3 regions of the Cryobacterium sp. W22_MBD10_FK3 genome follow, and region 1 is predicted to be linked to each of the others. Evidence: predicted binding sites of a transcription regulator. Region 1 holds the regulator's gene; each other region holds the start of a gene.

What was found. Region 1 encodes LexA, which represses DNA repair genes until DNA is damaged. Its sites were predicted from a motif close to TCGAACANNTGTTCGA; they were not measured.
Region 2: ACEN2M_RS03840 (DUF6504 family protein) is a predicted target of LexA. The motif match lies at 2,315-2,330, and genes of this name have one in related genera.
Region 3: ACEN2M_RS10880 (DUF222 domain-containing protein) is a predicted target of LexA. The motif match lies at 1,886-1,901, and genes of this name have one in related genera.

What each region holds. Positions count from the first base shown of each region.
Region 1 covers NZ_JBGQOH010000012.1:68,835-73,379, forward strand. The annotation lists gene metE (5-methyltetrahydropteroyltriglutamate--homocysteine S-methyltransferase) at 1-1,049, shown strand, start outside; gene lexA (transcriptional repressor LexA) at 1,124-1,825, opposite strand; gene ACEN2M_RS12435 (LysM peptidoglycan-binding domain-containing protein) at 2,129-2,530, shown strand; gene ACEN2M_RS12440 (histidinol-phosphate transaminase) at 2,666-3,751, shown strand; gene hisB (imidazoleglycerol-phosphate dehydratase HisB) at 3,761-4,378, shown strand; gene hisH (imidazole glycerol phosphate synthase subunit HisH) at 4,375-4,545, shown strand, end outside.
Region 2 covers NZ_JBGQOH010000002.1:188,401-192,945, forward strand. The annotation lists gene ppsA (phosphoenolpyruvate synthase) at 1-1,570, shown strand, start outside; gene ACEN2M_RS03835 (hypothetical protein) at 1,595-1,936, opposite strand; gene ACEN2M_RS03840 (DUF6504 family protein) at 2,014-2,295, opposite strand; gene ACEN2M_RS03845 (DUF4956 domain-containing protein) at 2,490-3,107, shown strand; gene ACEN2M_RS03850 (polyphosphate polymerase domain-containing protein) at 3,104-3,919, shown strand; gene ACEN2M_RS03855 (carbohydrate-binding domain-containing protein) at 3,974-4,545, shown strand, end outside.
Region 3 covers NZ_JBGQOH010000009.1:55,137-59,681, reverse strand. The annotation lists gene ACEN2M_RS10880 (DUF222 domain-containing protein) at 1-1,866, opposite strand, end outside; gene ACEN2M_RS10875 (hypothetical protein) at 1,985-3,076, opposite strand; gene ACEN2M_RS10870 (S9 family peptidase) at 3,279-4,545, shown strand, end outside.

The DNA.
Region 1 (4,545 bases):
GGGGGGACTACGAGAGCCGGGTCGCCGCCCAGGAAGCCGTGCTCGACCTGCCGCCGCTGCCGACCACGACCATCGGTTCGTTCCCGCAGACCACTGAGATCCGCCGCGCCCGAGCCCGCCTGGTCTCCGGTGACCTCGCGCCGGCCGACTATCGGGAGCTGATGCGCGCCGAGATCGGCCGGGTCGTGCAACTGCAGGAAGACCTCGGCCTCGACGTGCTCGTGCATGGCGAACCCGAGCGCAACGACATGGTGCAGTATTTCGCCGAGAACCTCGACGGCTTCACGGTGACCGAAAACGGTTGGGTGCAGTCCTACGGCAGCCGGTGTACCCGACCGTCCATCCTCTGGGGCGACGTGTCCAGGCCGGCGCCCATCACCGTGGAATGGTCCAGCTACACCCAGAGCCTGACCGAGAAGCCGGTCAAGGGCATGCTCACCGGGCCGGTCACCATCCTGGCCTGGTCGTTCGTGCGTGACGACCAGCCGCTGGGGGAGACCGCCCGCCAGGTGGCGCTCGCCCTCCGCGATGAGATCGGCGACCTGGAAGCCGCAGGCATCCAGGTCGTGCAGGTCGACGAGCCCGCGCTGCGGGAACTGCTGCCGCTGAAGAAGAAGGACCACGCCGACTACCTCGACTGGTCGGTCGGCTCGTTCAGGCTCGCCACGGCGGGCGTCGCGGACCAGACGCAGATCCACACCCACCTCTGCTACTCCGAATTCGGGGTGGTGATCGACGCCATCCGCAACCTCGACGCCGACGTGACCAGCATCGAGGCCGCCAGGTCGAAGATGGAGGTCGTCGCCGACCTGCAGACCAGCGGGTTCGACCACGGCATCGGGCCGGGCGTCTACGACATCCACTCACCGCGCGTGCCCGGTGTCGCCGAGGTCACCGAGCTGCTCGAGCGGGCACTCGAATCCATCCCGGCCCGCCAGATCTGGGTGAACCCGGACTGCGGCCTCAAAACCCGTGGTTATGCCGAGACCGTCGACTCGCTGCGCAACATCGTAGACGCCACCCGCGCCGTTCGGGCCGCACTGGTCTGAACCGACAGCTGACGCAGAACAGGCCCGGTCCCTTGGGGGACCGGGCCTGTTCCGTGTGTGGAACCGGGCGGGGATCAGACCGAGCGCAGCACCGCGACGACCTTGCCGAGGACCTCGGCGTAGTCGCCCAGAATCGGCTCGAAGTTGGTGTTGCGGGGGAGCAGCCAGGTGTGGCCGTCGCGCTGCCGCAGCACCTTGACCGTGGCTTCACCGTCGAGCATCGCTGCCACGATCTCGCCGTTTTCAGCTGTCTTCTGCTGACGGATGACCACCCAGTCGCCGTCGCAGATGGCGGCGTCGATCATCGACTCACCGACCACCTTGAGCATGAACAGCTCGCCCTTGCCCACCAGCTGGCGGGGGAGCGGGAAGATCTCATCGATCTGCTGGTCGGCCATGATCGGGATACCGGCGGCGATACGGCCGACGAGCGGCACCATCGCCGCGTCACCCACCTGAATGCCGGACTGGTAGTCGTCTGCGGCGCCGGGGGTGACGTCGTCACCGGACTGGGGCAGCTCGATGAGCACCTCGAGCGCGCGGGGGCGGTGCGGGTCACGACGCAGGTAACCGCTCAGCTCGAGCTGGTGCAGCTGGTGGGTCACGCTCGACAGTGAGGACAGGCCGACGGCATCACCGATCTCGCGCATGCTCGGCGGGTAGCCGCGGTCGCGGACCGAACGCTGGATGACGTCCATCACCGCGCGCTGTTTGTCGCTCAGGCTCTTGCGGCGTCGCGTGCCGCCCTTGTCCCGAGGTGTGCTCTGTTGTGCCACGTTGTCGCTCCTCTGGTTAGTCGGTCGGGGCTGGTGCTGGTGCTGGTTGAAGGTGTCACTGGCCGGCTGCGGGAAGCCCGCCGGCGGCAATGTCGGAGGTGTCTGTTTGAGTACAGCTACCCGATCGAAACTGTAGCCACTGAGCAGCGATTCGTAGACACGCATTCGAGTGTGTTGCGGAATATCTCTCCATAATATCCGGAAACAGGGTTGATTGTTCGAACACTCGAAGATATATTCGGAACATAGATTCGCATCTGGCCCTCCCGGCCGAGGGCCAGATGCGTTACCAGGAGGTTTGACATGAGCGCAGCATACGCAGTGCAGCCCGGCTCGATCACCCGCGCCACGGCCACCCGCACCCCTTCCACCGGTACCGCCGGCATCCCACCGACCACGCACCTGCGCCTGACCCGCCGCGGGCGCGCCGTGTTCACGACCCTCGCCGCGGTGCCCCTGGTGCTTGGCGCCATCGGCATCGCCATCAACGGCGGCATGGCCGCCGCGGAGGGCACCGCCGGTGTCGGCGCCGTCGCGTTCGAATACGTCACCATCGAGGCGGGCCAGTCGCTGTGGCAGCTGGCCGAGTCGATCGCCCCCGCGCAGGACCCGCGCGACGTGATCGCCGACATCGTCAACCTCAACCAGCTGCCGTCCGAGGCAGTGCAGCCCGGCCAGCGCCTCGCCCTCCCTGCCAACTACTGACCTGCCGACTACTGACCTGCCGACTACTGACCTGCCGACTACTGACCTGCCGACTGCTGATCTGCCGGCTACTGAGCCGGCAGCCGGGATTCGGCCCAGATCGGGGCGGCTCGCGGCGCAACTAAGCTTGTTCGGGTGACCAGCCTCGACGACCTGCCCCTGCGTGACAACCTCCGCGGACACATCCCCTACGGCGCCCCCCAGTTGCACGTGCCGGTGGCGCTGAACGTCAACGAGAACACCCACCCGATTCCGCCCGCTGTCGCTGCCGACATCGCGGCGGCGCTGGCCACGGCCATCCTCACCGTCAACCGGTACCCGGACCGCGAGTTCACCCAACTGCGTGACGACCTCGCCGGCTACCTCGGTCACGGCCTCACCCGCGACAACATCTGGGCGGCCAACGGTTCCAACGAGGTGCTGCAGCAGGTGCTGCAGGCCTTCGGCGGGCCGGGGCGTTCCCTGCTCGGCTTCGCGCCAACCTACTCGATGTACTCGATCCTCGCCTCCGGCACCGATACCCGGTGGATCCCGGGCGGCCGGGACGCCGCCTACGAACTCACCCCGGCGACCGCCGCCCGCTGGGTGCGGGAGACCTCGCCAGACATCGTCTTCCTCTGCTCGCCGAACAACCCCACCGGCACGCCGTTGTCGCTGGAAACCATCGCCGCCGTCTACGACGCCACCCCGGGCATCGTCGTCGTCGACGAGGCCTACGCCGAGTTCGCCCCCGACGGCACCGAGAGCGCCCTCACTCTGCTGCCCGGCCGGGAGCGGCTGCTGGTGTCGCGCACCATGAGCAAGGCCTTCGCGTTCGCCGGTGTGCGGCTCGGCTACCTGGCCGCCGACCCGGCGGTGACTGATGCCCTGCGCCTGGTGCGTCTGCCGTACCACCTGTCCGCGCTCACCCAGGCCGCCGCCGTCGCTGCGCTCGCCCACACCGGGGAGATGCTCGCCATGGTCGACGACATCCGGGTGCAACGTGACCGTCTGGTGCGTGAGCTCACCGGGCTGGGCTACCGGCCGCTGCGGAGCGGCAGCAACTTCGTGCTCTTCGGCGGGGTCGCCGACCCGCACGCCACCTTCGAGGCCCTCCTGGCCGACGGCATCCTGATCCGCGACGTCGGAATCCCCGGCCACCTGCGCGTCTCGGCCGGCACCGAGGCCGAGACGAGCGCGTTCCTGACCGCCATCGCACGGCTCGCTCCGATAGCCGAATAAACTAACGCCATGAGCAACGTCACGCCCTCGCCTCGCCGTGCCCACCTGCAGCGCGAAACAAGCGAATCGAGCATCGACCTGTCGATCGACCTCGATGGCACCGGGGTGAGCGACATCCACACCAGCGTGCCGTTCTACGACCACCTGCTCACGGCGTTCGCGAAGCACTCGCTGACCGACCTCACCGTGCACGCCAAGGGCGACACCGAGATCGACGTGCACCACACCGTTGAAGACATCGGCATCGTGCTGGGCCTGGCCATCAAGCAGGCGCTGGGTGACAAGTCCGGCATCTCCCGCTACGGCGACGCCCTGGTGCCGCTGGACGAGGCACTCGTGCAGGCCGTCGTGGACATCTCCGGCCGGCCCTACCTCGTGCACACCGGCGAGCCCGCCGGATTCGAGTTCCACCTCATCGGCGGCCACTTCACCGGTTCCATGGTGCGGCACGTCTTCGAAGCCATCGCCTTCAATGCCGCACTGACCGTGCACGTCACCGTCGTGGGCGGCCGCGACCCGCACCACATCGCGGAAGCCGAGTTCAAGGCCTTCGCCCGTGCCTTCCGCCAAGCCAAGGCCTACGACCCGCTGGTTTCCGGCATCCCCTCCACCAAGGGCGCCCTATGACCTCGGTTGTCGTTCTGGACTACGGCACCGGCAATGTGCACTCGGCCGTCAAGGCGCTCGAGCTGGCCGGGGCCGACGTCACGCTCACCGGTGACCGCAAGCTCGCGCTCGAAGCCGACGGACTCCTCGTGCCCGGCGTCGGATCGTTCAGCGCCGTCATGGCCGCG
Region 2 (4,545 bases), on a different contig from region 1:
ACGCCGGGCCTTTGTGCTCAGCAACGCCGAGATCGTGCAGCTCGGGCGCTGGGCGGCCATCGTGGAGGAGCACTACGGCCGGGCGATGGACATGGAGTGGGCCAAGGACGGCTTGACCCGGGAGTTGTTCCTGGTGCAGGCGCGGCCGGAGACCGTGCACTCGCAGAAGAGCCTGACCCGGTTCTCGGTCAGCCGCCTGACCGAGACCGGGCCTCTCCTGATCTCGGGTGTGGCCATCGGCGACAGCATCGCCGCCGGAACGGCCTGCGTGATCCGGGACCCCGCCGACATCGAGAATTTCCGGGACGGCGCCATCCTGGTCACCGAGATGACCGACCCGGACTGGGTACCCATCATGACCAGGGCCGCGGGCATCATCACCGACCACGGCGGCCCCACCAGCCACGCGGCCATCGTCAGCCGCGAGCTCGGGGTGCCGGCGGTGGTGGGCACCCGGAACGCCACCGAGGTGCTCGCCGAGGGTGCCCCCATCACCATCTCGTGCGCGGAGGGCGACGAGGGATTCGTCTATGCGGGCATCCTGGCCGCCGAGACCGAACAGGTCGACCTGGGCGCCGTGCCGATCACCCGCACCCAGGTGATGGTGAACATCGCCAGCCCCGCCGCGGCCTTCGAATGGTGGCGCCTGCCCAGCGCAGGGGTGGGCCTGGCGCGGATGGAGTTCATCATCAACAACCTCGTCAAGATCCACCCGATGGCCCTGGTGCACCCTGAGCGGGTCACCGACCCGGCGGTGCTCAGTCAGATCACCGAGCTCACCCGCGGCTACGACGACCTCGGCGAGTACTTCGTGAACACCCTCGCCCTGGGCATCGCCAAGCTGGGGGCGCCGTACTACCCGCACCCGGTGATCGTGCGGCTGAGCGACTTCAAGTCGAACGAATACGCGCACCTGATCGGCGGCGACGTCTTCGAACAGGCCGAGGAGAACCCGATGCTCGGCTTCCGCGGTGCATCCAGGTACTACAACCCCAAGTACGCCGAAGGGTTCGCGCTGGAATGCCGGGCGCTCAAACGGGTGCGGGAGCAGATCGGGTTCAGCAACGTGATCGTGATGGTGCCGTTCTGCCGCACCACCACCGAGGCCGACAGGGTGCTCGCCGTGATGGCCGAGAACGGTCTGGTGCGTGGCCGGAACGGGCTGCAGGTGTACATGATGTGCGAGATCCCCGCCAATGTGGTGCTGGCCGAGCAGTTCGCCACCCGGTTCGACGGCTTCTCGATCGGCTCCAACGACCTGACCCAGCTGGTGCTCGGCGTCGATCGGGACTCCGGCGACCTGGCGGCGCTCTTCGACGAACGCAACGAGGCGGTGACCCGCATGATCAGCGAGGCCATCGACAAGGCGCACGCGGCCGGAATCAAGATCGGCATCTGCGGCCAGGGGCCGAGCAATTACCCCGACTTCGCCGAATTCCTGGTGGGCGAGGGTATCGACTCGATCTCGCTGAATCCGGATTCGTTCCTGAAGACCGTGCACCGAATCAAGGCTGCGGAAGTGGCACACGCGACCGGCGCGTGGCCCGTGGCCTCCAGGGTGACGACGTAAAGCCTCCGCGCCCTGCTCGGCGCTCTACTCGGTGTCGCCGTCCAGGCGCAGGTCGGTGTTGCTCAGCAGATCCGCGCCGTCGAGCACGGCCCGTTCGTAGTCGGCCTCTGCCGCGTCGGCGATCTGGCTGGCGGCGGCCACACGTTCGCTGATGCGGTGTTCGACGGCCTCGGCCAGCGCCACCTCCTCGGGGGCGGCATTGGCCAGCAGGTCTTCGAGAATCTCCGGATCCCGATGCATGGCCTCGAGCGCGGACACCTCGGCGCGGGCCACCGCCGCCCGGCTGCGCAGGAACGTGATCCGCGTCGCCCACCGGGTGTCTTGCTCCCGGCCGGGTTGCTTGTTTTCGTTGGTGTTCTCGCTCACGATGCCTCCCTTGTCGGTGGCAGCGTAGCGCCGCATCCGGCCGCACGAAATGCACGGCGCGGGCGGCACGCGGGCATTCAGTCGTAGGCCCGCAACAGCTGCCAGCGGCCGCCGCCGTCGTCGTGCTGGATGTCGAACACCAGCGAGGTGCCGTCATCGGCGGTGCCCTGACATCGCCAGGCGGCGACCGGCTTGGGCAGGTGGGTGAGGAAGTACGCCAGCTCGTCTGGCAGCGACACCGATGCCGTCAACGGCGTGGGGGTGTCGGTCACCCTGAACCGGCGGGCGCGCCAGACCAGCCGCACCGGAGAACCCTCCGGCGATACCCAGACCGCGACGGTTTCGTTAATCAGACTCATGGCACATCACCTCGACCTATAGAACATATGTTCGAAGTTTACTCCTGTCGGTCTGACAATGCGAGATGGGGGCACATCCACGGGGCGACTCCCACAGTCTCACCTGCGGCTCATAACTCGCGCATAGCCGGCTCATAGGCCAGGCGGGCTAGATGGACATCGTTGCGTTACCGATTGTTCATTTGGAGGACACCATGCTGCAGGCCGCGATCATCCTGATCGATCTGCTCTTCATCAGCCTGCTCACGTTCGGGCTGTATTTTCCGCGTCACCGGCGCCGTGACCTTGTTGTCGCGTACCTGGTTGTCAACGTCGGCGTGCTCGCCGTCGCCCAGGTGCTCGCATCGAGCACCGTCGGCGTCGGCCTCGGCCTCGGTTTGTTCGGCGTGCTGTCGATCATCCGGCTGCGCTCGAGTGAGATCGAGCAGCACGAGGTGGCCTACTACTTCGCCGCCCTCGCTATGGGCCTGCTCGCCGGGCTGAGCGCCGAACCCACGGTCCTCACCGTGCTGCTGATGGCCCTGATCCTCGCCGTGGTCTATTTCGGCGACAACCCCCGGCTGTTCCGCCGCTACCGGCAGCAGACCGTGGTGCTGGATGCCGCGTTCGCCGACGAGTCCGCCCTGATCGCGCACCTGGAAGGCCTGCTCGGCGGCAGGGTGCACGGTGTGCGTGTGCAGAGCCTCGACCTGGTGAACGACACCACCCTCGTGGACGTGCGGTACCAGACGGGGCCGGCGCGCTCCGCGGCGCCGCTGCCGGACGCGGCCCGCACGACGGGCGCCGTTGTGCTGGCGGAGTCCAACCGATGAGCGCCGCAGCGCTGTCGGGGGCGCGCGTGCTCGACGTGCCGCTCACCGGCCTGCACACCATCGGCCTGGCCGAGCTCACCGAACGAGCGAGCCTGCTCACCCGCATCGACCGCAAGTACGTGCTGCCCCGCGCCAGGCTGGATGCCGTACTGGGCGACCTGGCTCCCGACGTGCGGGTGCTCGACATCGACGGGGTGCGCTCCAGCGCCTACGAGTCGGTCTACTTCGACACCCCCGAGCTCACCAGCTTCCTGATGGCGGCCCATCCACGCCGACGCCGGTTCAAGATCCGCACCCGCACCTATGTCGACTCCGCCCAGAGCTACCTCGAGGTGAAAACCAGGGGCGGTCGCGGCGTCACGGTGAAGGACCGGCTGTCGTATGCGATCGCCGACAGGGCCACGCTCACCGCCGAGGGTCGTCGGTACGCCGACCACGTGCTCGATGCGGCCGACATCGCGGGCATCCGGGGCCGGCACCTCGAGCCGACCCTGATGACCAGGTACCTCCGCACCACCCTGTTCATCCCGGAGTCCAGCAGCCGGGCCACCATCGACACCGGCCTGTCCTGGGCAACCCTGGCCGACCACAGCGGAGCCAGGCCGGCCGCCCTGGAGCGCCGGCTGGACCGGCCGAACCTGGCGATCGTGGAAACGAAGTCGGGGTCGCGGGCATCCGCCGTCGACCGGATTCTCTGGGCGCACGGCCACCGCCCGGCCACCATCTCGAAGTACGGCACCGGTATGGCTGCCCTGGGCAGTGACCTGCCCGACAACAAGTGGGCGCCCGTGTTGCGCCGCTACTTCCGCTAGGCGCCCGCGCCGCCGCCCCATTGTGACTGACACCCCATCGATTGTGAGTACCCCATGAAAAATCCCCTGACCAACTCCGATTCGCCGGGTGGCACGCACCGCCTCGACATGCGGGCCTGCACCTACAGGGTGCTGCCGTTCCTCGTCACCGCTGCCCTCCTGACCGGCTGCACCGCCGTGGCCGCCGGCACCGGCGGCACGGCAACCACCGGGTCGACAAGCACCGCGGCGGTCGCCGTCGACGAGTCGACCACGGCCGCCGAGGTTCTGGCCGCCAACCAGGAGACCCACGACGACGCCGACGACGACGAGTGGGACGACGCCGACGTGGTTCCGGTCGCCCTGAACGGCGACAGCGGCTCAGTCGACAACACCGCGGCGGACAGCGATGCCGTCTCCATCGCCGGCAGCACCGTGACGATCACCGCGGCCGGCACCTACGAACTGAGCGGCACCCTCGATGACGGCCAGATCGTCGTCGCCTCCTCCGGTGAGGGCACCGTGCGACTGATCCTGAACGGTGCCGAGGTCACCAACTCCGCCGGGGCCGCCCTCGTGGTGACCGAGGCCGACGAGGCGATGATCGTACTCGCCGACGGATCCACGAACTCCCTGGCCGACACCGA
Region 3 (4,545 bases), on a different contig from region 1:
CCGGTGTTGGTTCGGTGGCCGCCAAGCGCCGGTCGGGTCGATCCAGCGCGGTGCTTTGACCTGCGGCATGCCGGCGACCATGCGGATCTTCCACCCGCCCCCACTGGTGATCGTGTGGTGGTGATACCAACACAGCAGCACCCCGTTGCTGACATGGGTGTCGCCGCCTGACTGCCAGGGTGTGACGTGGTGCACTTCGGTCCATTGCGGTGGGCAGTCACAGCCCGGGATGATGCAACCGCCGTCCCTTGCTGTGATCGCCTTGCGTTGTTTGGGGGTGAAGCAGCGCTCCTTCGAGCCGAGGCCGAGGACGGCACCGTTGGTGCCGAAGAACAGCGGCTGCATGCCGCCGTTGTCGATCAGCTGGGTGATCGTGGTCATCGAGATCGGTTCGTCGACCCCGTCGATCCAGCCCACCCCGGCCTGGTTGAGCAGGTCGGTGGCGTTCACGTGCACCATCACCGTGGGTGGCATGCCGCCCATCGTCGGGGTGCGGGGGTCCTGGGCCACCTGCACCAGGATGCCGCGGAGAATGTCGGCGCGCTTCTCGCCGCCGGTGCGCTCGTCGATCAACTCGCCGGGCACCAGCTCGCCGGCCTCGATGCGCTGCTGCTCGTCCACGGACGGGAACGAGGGCGCGGACCGGGCGGACTGGAACGTGTTGAACAGGTTCTGCATCACCCCTTTCAGCTCCGGCGTCACCCCGCCGCGCAGGGGGTGCAGGCCGTCTTTGCAGGGGCCGAACGAGAAGGTGGATTTCGCTTCGACGGTGGGTGCGTTCGGGGCGAGTCCGTCCGGGTTGAGCACGGCTTGCCAGCGCACCGCCAGTTTGCGGATCTCATCGGCCGGATAGGTGAACCCGTCCGACTCGCCCAGGCGACCGATCGGCCCGGTGAACCCGCCGGCCGGCCCGCGATCACCATCGGCGTCAGCGTCGGCGTCGGCGTCAGTGCCGGTGTCGCCGTCGGTGTCGCCGTCGCGATCGCCGGCAGTGTCGGCGTCGCCGTCGTCGTCCGACCCGGTGCCAGTCTCGCCGGGGCCGGGTGTGTGGCCGTAGACGGACCCCGTGGCCTGTTCCACGAGGTCGCGTTCGGCTTTCTGAACGTGGGCGGGGTCGGCGTCGAGGCGGCCGGTTGCCGTGTAGTCGGTCAGGCCGGCCACAATGGTCTCCGCCGCGTCGATGCCCAGTTCTCCGGAGCGCAACGCCGCAGCGACCACCGGGAACACCGGCTCGAACGCGGCACCGCCCAGCACCCGGGGCGTCACCTTCTCACCCAACGCCATCCGACGTTTCATCTCCGGCACCGACGCCAGCGTCAGCCGGGTCAGCAACACGTTCTGGTGCGGAGCGCCCATCCGCCAGGCCATCGACTCCCGGCCCAGCATCCGCCTAGACCGGTAACCGACCACCGTCGCAGTGCTCACCCGGGCCGCATCCACCGGCCGGCCCGCCCGCTCCACCATCTGCGTCAACGCGACCACCTCGGCGTCGCTGAGCCCATTCACATCAATGGACGCCATCACCGCCTGCACCATCGCCGCCGCGTCATCGAGCACCTTCAGCTTCTCGCCGAACGGCCCGGTATGCGCCCGCTGCACCGCGGGCAACTCGGACGGCTCCCGCCACGGCGGCCGCGGCTTACCCAGGGCGGGGCCGGACTGCGGCGAGCCCGCGGTGTCGGTGGTGCCGCCGAGACTGGCGGCATCGGGCGCGCCACCCGGCACGGCACCGGTCAGCGGATCGGTCAGCTCATCGACAGGCTCCGGTGCCGGGCCGGCGAGGCCGGTGTTCCAGTCATGCAGATTCGGACCGGCGGGAGGAGTTCCCGTCGGTGCGGTGGAGCCTGGAGCCAGCTCGTCGTCCATACCCCCATTCTCTCACGAATCGAACAAATATGTGAGAATAGGTCAAGTTTTCCACAGGTAAATTCGTAAGTTTTTCCTCCTCGGTATGGCGGGTCATTCGATAGCCTGACCAGCGCGCCTAGGTGGCGGCCGCGTAGCGGGCGTAGGACCTCACGGCGAGCGCCGTGGCGTCGGCGAGATCGGCGGGGCCAGTGGTCGTGACGGTAAGCCAGACGTCACCCGCCAGAAGGGTCACCTGGCAGTCCGCTCCGGCGCAGCCCGACAGGGCTGCGACTCCGGTTGCCGGCCAGCCGGCATCCGGCTCGCTGGACAGATCGACCTTCTGCAGCGCGATCGGGGAGTTCAGGGCGGCGAACTTCATCTTCTGCCACGCCTCCCCGGCGGCCGGCAGCACCGTCAGGTGCACCCGGTCCCAGCTCGCGCTCTGGTCCGACGCCCAGGAACAATCCACCAGACCGGCACGATAGGCCGGAACCTCGAACCTGAAGTTGCCGCTGCCGACCGGCGTGATGTCTCCGCCGCTCGCTCCGACCAGCCGCCCCTCGATGGTCAGGTCATGCGGGCTGAGCAAAGTGGCACAGTCCGCCCGCGGGGGCACCACCGCAACGGGCAACGTCACGCCGGCCACAGCATCGACCAGGGTGCCCGCATAGGCCAGGAACTCGGCTTCATCGGGCTCCGGCATGCCCACGGTGATCGACAGCCATGTTGTCGCTACCAGCACCTGGGCCCGGCAGCCATCCCATTCGCCGCCGCGGCAGGCGAAGAATGCGGCGTCACCGAGATCCACCGGCAGCATGGGATGGCCGTCGTTCGGATCGGGCTCGGTGAGAGCGAAATAGCTCGCACTGTCGGGCAGGACCGTCACCAGCACGGATGGCCCGGCATCCTCGCCTGCGGGCACCGCATAGCGGCAGGACTGCTGCCCGGATGCCTCAACCGCGGCAGCCGTCATGTCGATCGCCACCACCTCGCTGTTCGGCGCGTACCCGTCGGTCGACCGCTCGGCGTCGCCCAGCACCAGGTCGCCCTCCGGCACGCCCAGGATGCCGGCGACACCGGCTGCCGGCACCACGACAGCACAGTCCAGCCGCACGGTCTGTGCGGAGGGCTCGGCGACGACGGCGGCCGTGGACGTCGGCGTCGGCACTGTGGGCAGCAGGTCCTGCCCGCCCGTGCAGCCGGTCAACAGCACGAGCAGCGTTCCCACCGCCAGCACTCGACGTGGCCCGTGCCCCATCCGACTCCGTGTGTGCATACCCCTCGTGCCCCTCATCGACTCACCCACCCTGAGCTTCACCCTAGGCCTCGGCGCGCGCCCGCGACCGCCCCGGGCCACCCCCAAACCGGGTAGCTGCGCCGGCCCGGCCGTTACACGGGACACGGCCGGATCGGATGGCTACGCTGAAGACATGAACCTTCCTCCCGTCGCCGCCCAGAAGCCCACGCGGCGCATCCACCACAACGATGTCTACGTCGACAACTACGAGTGGCTGCGCGACAAGGATGCCCCGGAGGTCATCAAGCACCTCGAGGCCGAGAACGCCTACACGGATGCCCGCACCAGCCACCTGGAGCTGCTGCAGGAGCAGATCTTCGAGGAGATCAAGGACCGCACCCAGGAGACCGACCTCAGCGTGCCCGTGCGCCGCGGGCAGTGGTGGCACTACACGCGTTCCGTGGAGGGCCAGGAGTACGGCATCCACTGCCGCGCCCCGATCTCGGGCCCGGACGACTGGACTCCCCCGGTGATCGAACCCGCGACCGGCACCGGCACCGGCACCGCCGGCACCGATGCCGCCGCACCCGGTCTCCCCGGCGAGCAGGTGCTGCTCGACGACAACGCCGAGGCCGCCGACCACGACTTCTACTCCCTGGGCAGCTTCGATGTGAGCGACGACGGCACCCAGTTGCTCTACGCCGTCGACGTGGAGGGCGACGAACGCTACACGGTGCGGATTCGCACCATCGCCACCGGCGAGAACCTCGCCGACGAGATTCCCAACACCAGCGCCGGCGCGCTGTTCGACCCGAGCGGCCGCTACGTCTTCTACACGACTGTCGACGACGCCTGGCGTCCCGACACCGTCTGGCGCCACGAGGTCAACACTCCCGCCGCGTCGGACGTCTCGGTGTTCACCGAGCCAGACGAACGCTTCTGGGTGGGTGTCGGACGCTCCCGCAGCAACCGCTACCTCATGATCGAGGCCGGCTCCAGCGTCACCAGCGAGACCTTTTTGCTCGACGCGAACGACCCCACCGGCGAATTCACGGTGGTCTGGCCGCGCCGCGACAACGTGGAGTACGACGTGGAGCACGCCGTCATCGACGGCGAGGACCGCCTGCTGATCGTGCACAACCACAACGCCGTCAACTTCGAACTGGTCAGCGTGCCGGCCGGCGACCCGCAGAGCGAGGGCCGGGTGGTACTGGCGCACAACACGCGCATCCGCCTCGAGAGCGTCGACGCCTTCAGGGACTTCGTCGTGGTGGAATACCGCAAGGACGGGCTCACCCAGGTGGCCTACGCCACCAAGCGCGGCGGCGGGCTCACCGAGATCAACTTCGACGAGGAGCTCTACTCGGTGGGCACCGGCGGTAACCCGGAGTGGAACCAGCCCACCATCCGCCTGGGCTACACGAGCTTCGTGACCCCGTCGACGGTGTACGACTACGTGG